Regions from separate parts of the Pseudoalteromonas sp. KAN5 genome, predicted to be linked through region 3. Evidence: predicted binding sites of a transcription regulator. Region 3 holds the regulator's gene; each other region holds the start of a gene.
What was found. Region 3 encodes sigma-54, which starts transcription at its own class of promoters, with help from an activator protein. Its sites were predicted from a motif close to GTTGGCACGNNNNTNGNNT; they were not measured.
Positions count from the first base shown of each region.

Region 1: the regulator sigma-54 is predicted to act here: its motif matches at 1,442-1,460, upstream of KAN5_RS09720 (flagellar assembly protein T N-terminal domain-containing protein).
Region 2: the regulator sigma-54 is predicted to act here: its motif matches at 1,394-1,412, upstream of KAN5_RS09630 (flagellar basal body rod protein FlgF).
Region 4: the regulator sigma-54 is predicted to act here: its motif matches at 1,408-1,426, upstream of KAN5_RS10225 (DUF1328 family protein).

Region 1 is NZ_AP025589.1:2,178,116-2,181,287, reverse strand. It holds gene KAN5_RS09725 (LysR substrate-binding domain-containing protein) at 1-211, shown strand, start outside; gene KAN5_RS09720 (flagellar assembly protein T N-terminal domain-containing protein) at 195-1,388, opposite strand; gene KAN5_RS09715 (LPP20 family lipoprotein) at 1,550-2,008, shown strand; gene KAN5_RS09710 (transglutaminase-like cysteine peptidase) at 2,167-2,880, shown strand; gene KAN5_RS09705 (LapD/MoxY N-terminal periplasmic domain-containing protein) at 2,880-3,172, shown strand, end outside.
Region 2 is NZ_AP025589.1:2,134,467-2,137,638, forward strand. It holds gene flgG (flagellar basal-body rod protein FlgG) at 1-570, opposite strand, end outside; gene KAN5_RS09630 (flagellar basal body rod protein FlgF) at 592-1,356, opposite strand; gene flgE (flagellar hook protein FlgE) at 1,532-2,899, opposite strand; gene KAN5_RS09640 (flagellar hook assembly protein FlgD) at 2,956-3,172, opposite strand, start outside.
Region 3 is NZ_AP025589.1:3,709,495-3,712,666, forward strand. It holds gene rapZ (RNase adapter RapZ) at 1-379, opposite strand, end outside; gene ptsN (PTS IIA-like nitrogen regulatory protein PtsN) at 557-1,009, opposite strand; gene hpf (ribosome hibernation promoting factor) at 1,014-1,301, opposite strand; gene KAN5_RS16490 (RNA polymerase factor sigma-54) at 1,330-2,826, opposite strand; gene lptB (LPS export ABC transporter ATP-binding protein) at 2,893-3,172, opposite strand, start outside.
Region 4 is NZ_AP025589.1:2,290,471-2,293,642, reverse strand. It holds gene recO (DNA repair protein RecO) at 1-92, shown strand, start outside; gene pdxJ (pyridoxine 5'-phosphate synthase) at 152-883, shown strand; gene KAN5_RS10230 (hypothetical protein) at 946-1,137, opposite strand; gene KAN5_RS10225 (DUF1328 family protein) at 1,195-1,368, opposite strand; gene KAN5_RS10220 (OadG family transporter subunit) at 1,888-2,133, shown strand; gene oadA (sodium-extruding oxaloacetate decarboxylase subunit alpha) at 2,144-3,172, shown strand, end outside.

The sequences.
Region 1 (3,172 bases), 1.5 Mb from region 3:
GGCTATGGATGATGGTGTTACATTTGTACCAAAGCTCGCTTGCAGCGAGCGCATAGGGATCCGTTATTTACCAATCTTTCCTACTCAGCAACGTCGTGTCGTATTGGCTTGTCGTAAACATTATCCACATTTAGCTGGAATTGAGTTACTCGCAAACTGGCTGAGTGAGCACCCGAGTTTACGCCAACAATTGACTAAGGTTTTAAATTAGTGAGCTCGACTACATCATTGATTTGAATATTAGGCAAAGGTTGCTGATCAACACTCACGGCAACGGCACTTTGCTGATACACCTGTTCGACCTGAACTTGATTTAATGTGGTGATCAAGTTCGGCATTTTATTACCCGCTGCATCGGTTAAATAGTTATGATGAGCAATATTCAAGCGTTGACCTTTTTCAATGCCATGTGCTTTACCTAAGTTGATGATCAATTTATTGTTTTCAATATGTAGAATTTTTCCTTGAGTCTCTAAGCATGCCATTGCAGCTTGTAGATCGTAACTGACGGTTTGGTTTATATCAGTAATACTTTGACCATAATCAGAGCTCCAGAACTTTTCGCTGAATACATCGATGATTTGTGTTTTTTCAAATGGCCAGATACCTTGGCTGCGATAGCTTTTTTGCCAAAGTCGTTCATACGTGGTGCCATCAAATAAAGCAAAGTCCACCTTGTATGAGCGTTGGTACGTTTCGTCTTGCCAGAATGCGTAACTATTATTGAGCTTATCACTATTAGAAATATCAACAATCTGACTCAACAGTACATACTGTGAGTTGCTGCGGCTTGATATTTCTTCTAATAGTGCATCACTGTAATCGTATTGTTGATTAAAAAACTCGCTCACGCGGATCGGAAAGTTAAAATAAGCGGTTGGCTTAGCATTCATTGCCGATTGGCTTAATGTTTTATACAGGGCTTCGCTAGTGGCTTTATTGATGTCAAAAATTTGACCCATCATGGCCTGTTCACGATTGACTAATTGCGTTTGGGTGATCGCAACAAACTTAGTGAACTCATTAGCGGGGCAGTGCTCTTGTTGTGGGAAAATATCCAAGCGTAGCGTGATCGCAAATTGATCTGACTTTCGATCTTCACTGATCATTTCTATTTTTTGAATTTCGCCGTGACTGTTTATTTTTAGTTGATCTTGCGTAAGTACGCCGTCAACTAAGGTTTGCATTGAGCTCACACGGGCACCTGAGAACACTAACGCTTGGGTGATTGCATCTTTTATGGCCGCAGATTTTGCCGCCGCCACATCATCATTTTTGATACTGGCATGGCCTGTTGATTCATACCACTGTGCTGAGCTATTAGGCGAAAAAAGGCTGGCTGTTAGCCAACTTGTGGCGATCATGATTGTTGATAAACTATGCTTCATTACCCAAACCTTATACATAAACATCTGCTATATGCAGTGACAGAGCAAGGACTATACCAATTGTTTGACAACTTTGATCTAAAACGACAGTAAGTACTAATTTTGGCATTGATTGTGCATCGGTTTAGACATTATGACTTCTTTTAAGCGTGAGAGACGCCATGCGTAGTGTGATTGCAATTTGCATTTTTGCGAGTCTAGGTTTAGTAGGCTGTAGTAGTATTTTTGATAAACATGTGGAATATAAGTACATAGAGCCAGATAACTACCCAGTTTTAAAAGCGGTCGGGTATGCGCCAATTAGTGCTCAGCCCGGGGAGAATCAGTCACAGCGCTCGTTGATGGCAATTAAAGCATCTAAGCTTGAAGCGTACCGCGAGCTTGCAGAACAAGTATATGGGCAAAAGATTACCGCCGGCACCACTGTGCAAGGCAGTATTGCGCAAAATGATCAATTACACAGCCAAGTGCAAGGCATTATTAAAGGGGCGCAAGTCATTAAAAGCTATGCAGTTGGAGATACTTACGCTACCGAGTTACAGCTTGATATGAAACGTGTCCATGACTTATACATAGGCGAAATAAAGCCACGTGAAGTTAAAAAAGTCACTTATTACTAAAGTTAATTATTGAGCGTTAAATAGTCACAAAATAATGGCTAAAATATCTCACTGTTAACGCTTCAGTGCTATGCTTTATTTACTGTTTTTTACTGAATAAAGATTGTGGCAAGAAAAAGTTTGACGCGTTTTTTAGTGTACAACTCAAGGTTGCTTTTGTGAGCGAGTGTCGCTCAGTTAGTGTGCCTTTGAGTAAATGGAGTAATCGCCCGTTACTGCATTTTTTGCTGCCTCTTATATTTGCAACCTCTTTTGTGTGTGCCGATCGCCTATCGATTCAGTTCACTACCTTTTTAGAAAAAATGCACCAACAGTTTGGTCCTTCACGTGTGGCAGTTGCTCGTAATTGGCAAACAATGTTAGTCCAGTCACAGAACAAAACTGAACAACAAAAAATTTTAATCGTAAATGATTTTTTTGCTCGTAACTTGCGCTACCGAACCGATATGCAGCTTTGGCAACAAAATGATTATTGGGCAACTCCACTTGAAACTTTAGGGAAAGGGCTGGGTGATTGTGAAGATTATGCAATTGCTAAGTATATCAGTCTGCGCGCCCTAGGTATTGCAGATGATAAGTTACGGCTTATTTATGTAAAAGCACAGATCGGTGGGCCAAACTCTAGACAAACTCAAGCGCATATGGTGCTTGGTTACTTTGCTGTGCCAAATGCGCAACCACTGATTTTAGATAGTTTAATTGCAAAGGTATTGCCCGCAGCTAAACGTACAGATCTGAGCCCTGTTTTTAGTTTTAATAGCCAAGGTTTATGGGCTAATAATTCAACGCAAAGTGTTGCAAACCCTACTGCTAGATTATCTCGCTGGCGACGTATTCTCGAACAAACACAACAAGAAGGAATTATGTGGTGATGTCATTTATGTCCTTGTTTAAACGCAAAAGTAAAATCACTTTACGGCAAGAGTTATGGCTGGGGATTTTAGTCATTATTGCAGTAGGCTTTATGAGTAGTGTATTAATTAGTACTTATACTGCTAAACAGTATTTTTCTTCTCAGTTACATTTAAAGAATATCGATAATGCAAATAGCTTAGCTTTGATGCTAAGCCAGTTGCAGAAAGATCCTGTTGAATTAGAGCTACTAATTTCAGCTACTTTTGATACTGGGCACTATCAGCGCATAGAGTTACAAAACCCATTAGG
Region 2 (3,172 bases), 1.6 Mb from region 3:
TTGTCCAACAGGCTCTAGACCCGATGGATTGATAAAATCGCTGATCGTCAACTGACCAATCACCACGTTATCTGGCTGGCCTGCAATGCGAACAGATACTTCACCATCTTGCGACACGGTAATTGATTGCGCATCATCAGGCACATTCATTTCTGGTTGCACAGGAAACCCCGCCCCCGCGGTTACAATACGGCCGTCTTCATCAGTAGTAAATTGCCCATTGCGCGAATAAGCAATATTGCCATCAGGTTGCAACACTTCAAAAAAACCAGGCCCTGAGATCATCCAATCAAGTGAATTCTCAGTGGTTAACATATTCCCTTGAGAAAAGTTCTTTTGGTTTGCAACCACTTTAGCACCGGCACCGAGCATTAAACCTGAAGGCATTTCAGTGTCTTGTGATGAGCGACCACCAGGCTGATTAATATTTTGATACAATAAGTCCTCAAACACCGCACGGCTTTTCTTATAACCAACAGTACTGGCATTGGCTAAATTATTTGAGATCACCGAAATATCGGTTTGTTGAGCATCAAGCCCTGTTTTACTTATCCACAATGCAGGATTCATAGTCGTGTCCTCTCAATAAAGTTAAACAATACGCAGCAATTGAGTATGACGTTCGTCAATTTCTTCAGCTGTTTTCATTAACTTAACTTGTAATTCAAATTGTCGTTGATGGCTTATCATATCCACCATCTCGTGTACCGGATTTACGTTTGACATCTCTAAGGTGCCACTCATTACTTTTACGTCAGTAGCAATATCGCAAAATCCACATATATCATTTACGAGTAGTTCTGGCTTAGGTCTAAACAGACCGTCATTGCCTTTTTCAAGCTCAGAGTTGTTTGCCTTGATCACTTTTAAACGATCAACGACCTCTAAAAAATTAGCAGGTGCGCCCTGTGGGCGAATTTGAATGGAACCATCTTCACTAAATTCAACTTTTTCAATTGGCAGTGGCAAAATGATTGGCCCACCCTCGCCAATAACTTGGCGCCCGTGACTTGTCATCAACGCCCCATCAGGACTGATATTGAGTGTGCCGACTTTTGTATAGGCTTCATTGCCAGCTGCATCTTGTACGGTAAGCCACCCTTTATCACTCATAGCAATATCTAAGTCGCGACCAGTTTCAATAATACCGCCAGAGGTCATATTAGAGCCGGGACGTTCTTGCATGGAAAACACCCGCGTAGGCAGGCCTTCACCAAACGCTTGCATTGAACGCGCTTGTGCGAAGTCAGCTTTAAAGCCTGTGGTATTGGCATTAGCTAAGTTATTTGCTTTAAGCGCAAGGCCCCGCAAACTTTGCTTAGCCCCAGACGCTGCAATGTAGACCATCTTGTCCATATCATCGACTCACGTTGAAAAATCTATAACGAGATAAATGCAAGATAAGTGCCACAATAAATTGACATAACGTTCAGTGTCATTGCATACACAACGACTAACCAACGTATTGAAATAAAAAAGGCTGCTAATGAGTAGCAGCCTAGGTGTCGGATTATAAAAAGTAGCGCCGAGATTATCGGATCTGCAAGATATTCTGTTGGAGTGTTGAGTTTACTTCCAATGCTCGAGAATTGGCTTGGAAGTTACGTTGTGCACTGATCAAATCAACTAACTCGTTTGTTAAGTTTACATTTGATTGCTCAAGTGCAGACGAGTTAATTGAGCCTAATGTACCTGAACCTGGCTCTCCAGCAATAGGCTCACCTGAGGTTAAACTTTTTTTCCAACCTGTATCACCCGCTTGTTGTAAACCTTGCGAGTTTGAAAAGCGTACCATCGCTACTTGACCTAAGAATGACGTATCACCATTGCTGTAAGATGCAACAATTTTACCATCTGTACCAATATCAATACCTGCTAAACGTCCTACTGTTGCGCCATCCTGATCTAAGGCTTTAACTTCAAAGCGACTTGCATATTGAGTAGGTACCTTATTTGCAGTGCCCGCTTCATCGCGCCAGTTAATATTTATATCTTCAGGGAAACTCGCGCCGTTTGATAATAAATCTGAAAGGCCAGTTGCGGCACCCGCACCACCTGGGATAGCTAATGGATTAAATGTAGTTCCAGTATTCGCAGTCCCATCAGTTGCTTGTGGTAGACCACTTGAATCAAATTGAAACGTTGAAATAGGAGTGTAAGGAGCGGCTGTTTCTTCAACACCAGCTGGGCTAAATGGCTTTTCATCTAAGGTTGCATAGGTTTGCCATTCATTATCATTACCTGTCACTGCCGAATCAGTTTTTACAAAGAAAAACTGTAATACATGCGGTTCGCCCAATGAGTCGTAAACCGTTGTTGAAGTCGAGCTGTTATATGACGCGCTCACTTCAGGATCAAACGTTGTTACTGAAGGACTGCTTGCTCGTGAATCTAGATTGAACGACGAGTAAACATTCGTGGTAGCACGTGGCGAGCCTGATGAATCAGGGATTTGTAATGCTGAAGAAGTACTTAAACTAACCGATGTTGTATCACCTGTCGCTTCATCAACGGGAAAGCCCTGTAGGTAGTTACCTTTAGCATCAACAATAAAGTTATCTTTATTTAACTTAAATGCACCAGCACGTGTATAAGTAAAATCTTGTGCACCTAAATCCTGGCTCATTGCAAAGTAACCTTCACCCGTGATCGCTAAATCAAGTGAATTTTGCGTAAATTTTAATGACCCTTGATGGAACTGCTGCGCAACCATAGTTGTTTGTACACCATCACCATTTTTAGTTTTACCTGAGCTAAACACCGATGACGCATAGACATCCGCAAACTCCGCTCTCGACTCTTTAAAACCTGTGGTATTTACGTTGGCGATGTTATTAGCTGTAACATCTAAATCTTTTTGTGCGGCAGCTATGCCTGTTAACGCAATATTGAAGCTCATAATTCACCTCTAACTCTGTCAATGTTTAGCCTAAGGCTAACGAATAATTAAATTTTTTACGCGATTTCTGCAACGTCAGTTAGCCTAACCGCACCTTCTTTGGTGTTAATAATAATGCCATTGGCACCGTTAATATTGACACTTTCGATATTCTTAAAAGTCGCAATAGGCAAGCTGGTATATTCGCCATTTAGCTGCCCTTCAGCCTTAATTTTATATTCACCAGGTGGTAAACGTTCCTCGTTATCATTCATGCCATCCCATTCAAAACGG
Region 3 (3,172 bases):
TTAACACATCAAGTAATACTTTTTCTTGTTTGATGGCTAAATCAAGCGGCAATGAATCTAAAGAAAGTGGATGCAAACGGCGCGTTTCAGAAAAACGTTTGATCAGTGTTTGATCATCACAATCTAAATAAAATAATGTTGGATTGGCAAAGCCGGGTAAGTACTCAAGAATGTCGTTAAATTCTTCTTGTTCTTTGGGTAAGTTACGAACATCAATACTAACAGCAATTTTGTCGTAATTATCAGAGACACTACGAACTAATGAAGGCAGTAAGTTTACAGGGATATTATCGACACAATAATAACCAAGATCTTCAACTACACGCAGGGCAACCGATTTACCTGAGCCAGAGCGCCCACTGATGATGATTAACTCCATGTAAACTCTCCTTCACTTAATAGCAATTTTATTAAAAACATGATCACTCTAGCTGGTTAAATAACTCATTAACGTTATTAAAAATTATGTGTACAGAATAACTACCTGTCATAATTTTTCCTTGTTATTGAACTACTTTGTACCGCCATAATAGATCACTAACGCAAGAGGTATGACTTACGATTGCTCAACAATAACGTGATATAAATCTTGATCTGTTTTCGCGCTACGTAGTTGTTTACAAAAATCTTTGTCGTTAAGTTTATCAGCAATTGTGGCTAACGTCTTTAAATGAAGTTGACTATCACCCTCTGGTACGATGAGAGCGACAAACAGATCCACAGGGCGATTATCAATTGCGTCAAAATTAATAGGCGTTTCGCTCACTAAAATGATTGCTAGTGGATTTTCAATACCACTCATTCGACCATGAGGAATGGCAATGCCACGACCAATACCAGTACTACCTAGTTTTTCTCTAGCGAGTAATGCATCGAGGATTTCTTGTTGTGATAGCTGAGGAAGTTGTTCATGAGCCAATTGGCTGATAAATTCAATGATCCGTTTTTTGCTATTAAAAAGGACCGCAGTTTTACTGCAGTCCTGGCAAATAAGTGAGCTTAATTTCATAGTGTTAGTGTCGAGCGTGCTTCTCTTTGTGTTTGATTACTTGACGGTCGAGCTTGTCGATTAGTCCGTCAATGGCTGCATACATGTCTTGATGTTCAGTTGAAGCAAATAACTCAGCACCACTGACATGGATGGTGGCTTCTGCTTTTTGGCTTAGCTTTTCTACGTCAAGAATAACATGGACATTGTTGATGTGATCAAAATGCCTCTCAAGCTTCGCAAACTTATTGTTTACATAGTCTCTTAATGAATCAGTAATTTCTACGTGACGACCAGTTAAATTTAGTTGCATAAGCATTTTCCTTTTTTGATTTTACGCCTTAAATCAAACTCTTTCTTTGATTTGACGGTGGAATAGCCAGTGACTCGCGGTATTTTGCAATAGTCCGTCTAGCTACTTTGATACCTTGCTCTGCCAATATATCTGCAATTTTACTATCACTCAATGGTTTCGCTGAGTTTTCTGCGCTAATCAGTTTTTTGATTAGTGCGCGAATAGCTGTCGATGAGCATTCGCCGCCATTTTCAGTGCTAACATGGCTTGAGAAAAAATACTTTAACTCAAAAATACCACGCGGGGTATGCATGTATTTTTGGGTAGTTACACGAGAAATTGTTGACTCATGCATCTCTACCATTTCAGCAACGTCATTGAGTACCATAGGTCGCATGGCTTCAGGGCCATGTTCAAAGAAACCTTGCTGCTGTTTTACGATGCAATTGGTTACTTTGAGCAATGTGTCATTGCGACTTTCTAGGCTTTTTATAAACCATTTAGCTTCTTGCAGATGCGAACGAATAAACTGACTATCAGTGCTCGACTTTACTGAGCGCGACATAGCTGCATATTGGCTGTTCACTCTGATTTTTGGCATGCTGTCTGGATTAAGTTCAACCACCCAGCGGCCTTTAATTTTTTTCACTGATACGTCAGGAATAACGTATTCTGACTCTTCTCGTACTATGGTATCCGCAGGCTTTGGATTTAGGCTGTGGATCAGAGTCATCACTTCTTTTAGTTCATCTTCCTTAAGCTTAGTCTTTTTCATCAAAGTGCGATAGTCGCGACTAGCTAATAAATCGATATGATCAGTTAAAATCATTTTTGTCTCATTAATCCAAGGGGTTGCCGGATCAAATTGATTTAGCTGAATACATAAACACTCTTGTAGACTGCGAGCCGCGATGCCTACAGGGTCAAATAATTGGATACGTTTTAAAACCGCTTGTACTTCGTCAAGTTCGATTTCTTCTTCGTTGTTGCCTTGATTTAAGCTCTCTACAATGTCTTCACAGCTAAGCGTTAAAATACCTGAGTCATCAATGGCCTCAACAATTGCAATGGCTATTGCTTCATCTGTAGGGCTAAATGGAGTTAGCTGTAGCTGCCACATTAAATATTCATGCAAGGTTTCTGTTGAGGCGCCTTGATATATAGATTCGTCCTCTGGCATTGGGCCTGCTGAGCTATTTGGTGCAGCGCTCATGTACTCATCCCATGTGACATCCATCGCCATTTCATCACTGAGTGTTTCTTTGGTGAGTGCTTCGCTGCTTTCTTGTTCGTATTCGCTGGGCTTGTCATCTGCTGAGGCGCTAACGGTTAAGTCGTCGTTATCTTGCTTTTGCTCATTCTTGCCCGCCGTGTCGTCTGAATACTCATGCTCTTCTAGCTCTAGTAACGGATTGCTATCTAACGCTTCTTGAATTTCTTGCTGCAGATCCAATGTGCTGAGCTGCAATAAGCGGATAGCTTGTTGCAGTTGCGGTGTCATTGTAAGTTGCTGGCCCATGCGCAGCTGGAGTGATTGCCTCATGTATCTCTAACAATCCTTTTATTGTTGTCATTGTTAAGTTTAGCAGATGCTTAGCCAAGTGTGGCTTTATAGCCTAAATTGCTCACCTAGGTAAACATCGCGAACTGTTTGGTCGGCGAGTACATGCTCAGGTGTGCCTGATGCAATTAACTCCCCATGAGAAACTATGTAGGCTTTTTCACAAACATCAAGAGTTTCTCGTACATTATGGTCGGTGATAAGCACGCCAATACCACGGTTTTTAAGGTGTTCAATAATCTTCTTTATATCTAACACTGAAATTGGATCAACACCAGCAAAAGGCTCATCTAACAAGATAAATTTTGGGTCTGCGGCTAATGCACGG
Region 4 (3,172 bases), 1.4 Mb from region 3:
TATATATGGCAAAACAATTAAGCCGTCATTTAATGAAACCTTTGCTAGGAAAAAAACCATTAAAAAGCCGCGAGCTTTTTATATCCAAATAGTTTGGATATTCACCCTAACTCTAGTGCGGAATTGAACCGTTATTTTTATAGGTAAAACAATGAAAGATATACTTTTGGGTATAAATGTTGATCACATTGCTACATTACGTCAAGCTCGTGGTACCCGTTATCCAGATCCTGCACATGCAGCCAGTGTTGCAGAACATGCAGGTGCTGATGGCATTACCATTCATTTACGTGAAGACAGACGTCATATTCAAGACCGTGATGTGTATGTGATGGCAAAAACAATTCAAACACGTATGAATCTAGAAATAGCCGTCACTGATGAAATGATCGATATCGCACTAGATGTAAAGCCTGCTTATGTCTGCTTAGTACCAGAAAAACGCGAAGAGTTAACCACCGAAGGTGGCCTAGATGTGGTTGGTAACTTAGATAAAATTAAAGCCGCAACGGCAAAACTAAGTAACGCTGGAATTAAAGTGTCGTTATTTATCGATGCGGATAAAGCGCAGCTAGATGCAGCAAAAGCGTGCAATGCCCCTTATGTCGAGATACATACGGGCGCATATGCAGATGCTGAGACTGAAGCAGAGCTGAAAGAAGAACTTGAGCACATTCGTCAAGGCGTAAAATACGCAGCGAGTTTAGGCTTGATAGTAAACGCAGGGCATGGTTTGCATTACCACAATGTAAAACCAATAGCAGCGATGGAAGAGATTTACGAACTTAATATTGGCCATGCGATCATAGCGCGCGCTGCGATTGATGGTTTAGATAAAGCCGTGCGTGATATGAAGCGGCTTATGCTAGAAGCAAGAGCTTGAGATCAGATTAAAAGCAAAAACGACTCAGATGAGTCGTTTTTTATTATTTAGAACTAACTATATTAACAGTTAGTTTCTTCGGCATTTACGCCTTCTTTCACTTCTTCACAGGCGTCTTCAACCTTGTTTTGCACATCAGTAACTGCTTCATCAATGCGCTCACCTGCTTCTTCTGCGTGGTTGTCTTCGCAACCCATGATAAAAAAGCTAGCAAAAAGGGCGATAACGGCTGTTTTTAATGTAGTCGATTTCATAATGTAATTCCTTGTAAAAAATAATGTTTTGTTAATTATGTTAGAGATTAATTTGGATCACTTAGGAACATTGCCGCGCAATGCGCCTGAAATAAGTGAAATAACTAACAATACTATAAAGATAAAAAATATAATCTTAGCAATTCCTGCTGCGGCACCAGCGATACCACCAAAACCTAACACTGCAGCAATGAGTGCAATAACTAGAAATGTAATTGTCCAGCGTAACATTGTTGTCTCCTTGGTTTGTTAATTTGTTCGAAGTAGATGATGCTAGTTGCATGCCAATTGAATAAACTCTTTATTATCATGTGTTTATAGTTTTTATGATGTGGCTAAATGAAAGTGATGGGAATAATTTACAACTTTACCTGTAACTTATTCCTGACTATATAAATTTGCTTTAAAGCTCTATTTATTTGGTAAGACCAATTGATCTGGTGCGACTAATTGCAATAGTCATATACAAAAAATGCTTGTGATGGCGCATTGCACAGAGGTTTATCTTGGCTTGCACTTATAATTTATAGCTATATTCACTATTTTTATTATCTAGTTCTCGTAAAATTATCGCAAAATGTAGAGTGTTAAATTTAGTGTTAGTATGTTAGCTTTATATTAATTGGTTTTACCAATTTACAAAGTGTTGGACTTGCTCTGTTTCTTTGTTATCATTGGTGCATAATTATTTAAATAAAGTGATTTTTTACCTAATCTCGAGGTTGGGTAAATGAAGTCAAGGGGAGCAGCATGGATATAGGTCAGTTACTAGCTACAGCGGCAAACTTAATGGTCACCGGTATGGTAGGCGTATTTGTTTTTCTTTCGTTGTTGATTTCAGCAATCATCATTATGTCTAAATTAGCGAGCCGTTTTGAACAGCCGGTTGCAGCGCCTACGCGTACGCCGTCAATCAAAGCACCAGGTGTGCCAAGTGCACACATTGCTGCGATCAGTGCAGCGATTGCTCAGTACAAAAATAAACAAAAACTATAAGGGGTGACTTGTGGCTAAATTAAAATTAACCGAATTAGTACTTAGAGACGCACATCAATCATTATTAGCTACGCGCATGCGTTTAGATGACATGCTGCCAATTGCACAAAAATTAGATGATGCGGGCTATTGGTCTATTGAGTCATGGGGTGGGGCAACATTTGATTCATGTATCCGTTATTTAGGCGAAGATCCTTGGGAGCGGATCCGTGCTTTGAAAAAAGCCATGCCAAACACCAAGCAACAAATGCTATTACGTGGTCAAAACCTGTTAGGTTACCGCCATTATGCAGATGATGTGGTTGAAAAGTTTGTCGAGCGAGCGCACAAAAATGGCGTTGATGTATTCCGTATTTTTGATGCCATGAACGATGTTCGTAATCTTGAAACAGCCATTAAAGCCGCAGTAAAAGTCGGTGCTCATGCACAAGGTACTATTTCATATACAGTTAGCCCAGTACATACGCTAGATATGTGGCTCACTTTAGCTAAGCAGCTAGAAGATTTAGGTTGTCATTCAATTTGTATTAAAGATATGGCAGGTTTACTTAAACCGTATGATTGTGAGCAGTTAATCAAAGGCTTAAAAGAAACGGTCTCTATTCCTATCGCAATGCAATGCCATGCAACAACGGGCTTAAGTACAGCCACTTATCAAAAAGCGATCGATGCAGGTATTGATATGCTTGATACCGCGATTTCTTCGATGAGTATGACATATGGTCACAGTGCAACCGAGACAATTGTATCGATTGTTGAAGGCACTGAACGTGATACTGAACTTGATTTAAATCAGTTAGAAGAAATTGCGGCTTACTTTCGTGATGTTCGCAAGAAATATGCGGCATTTGAAGGCAGCTTAAAAGGCGTTGATGGCCGTATTTTATTAGCACAAGTGCCAGGTGGCATGCTAACAAATATGGAAAATCAGCTTAAAGAGCAAGGCGCAGCTGATAAACTCAATGAAGTGTTATTAGAGATCCCGCGTGTTCGTGAAGATTTAGGCTTCTTACCTTTAGTGACGCCAACTTCGCAAATT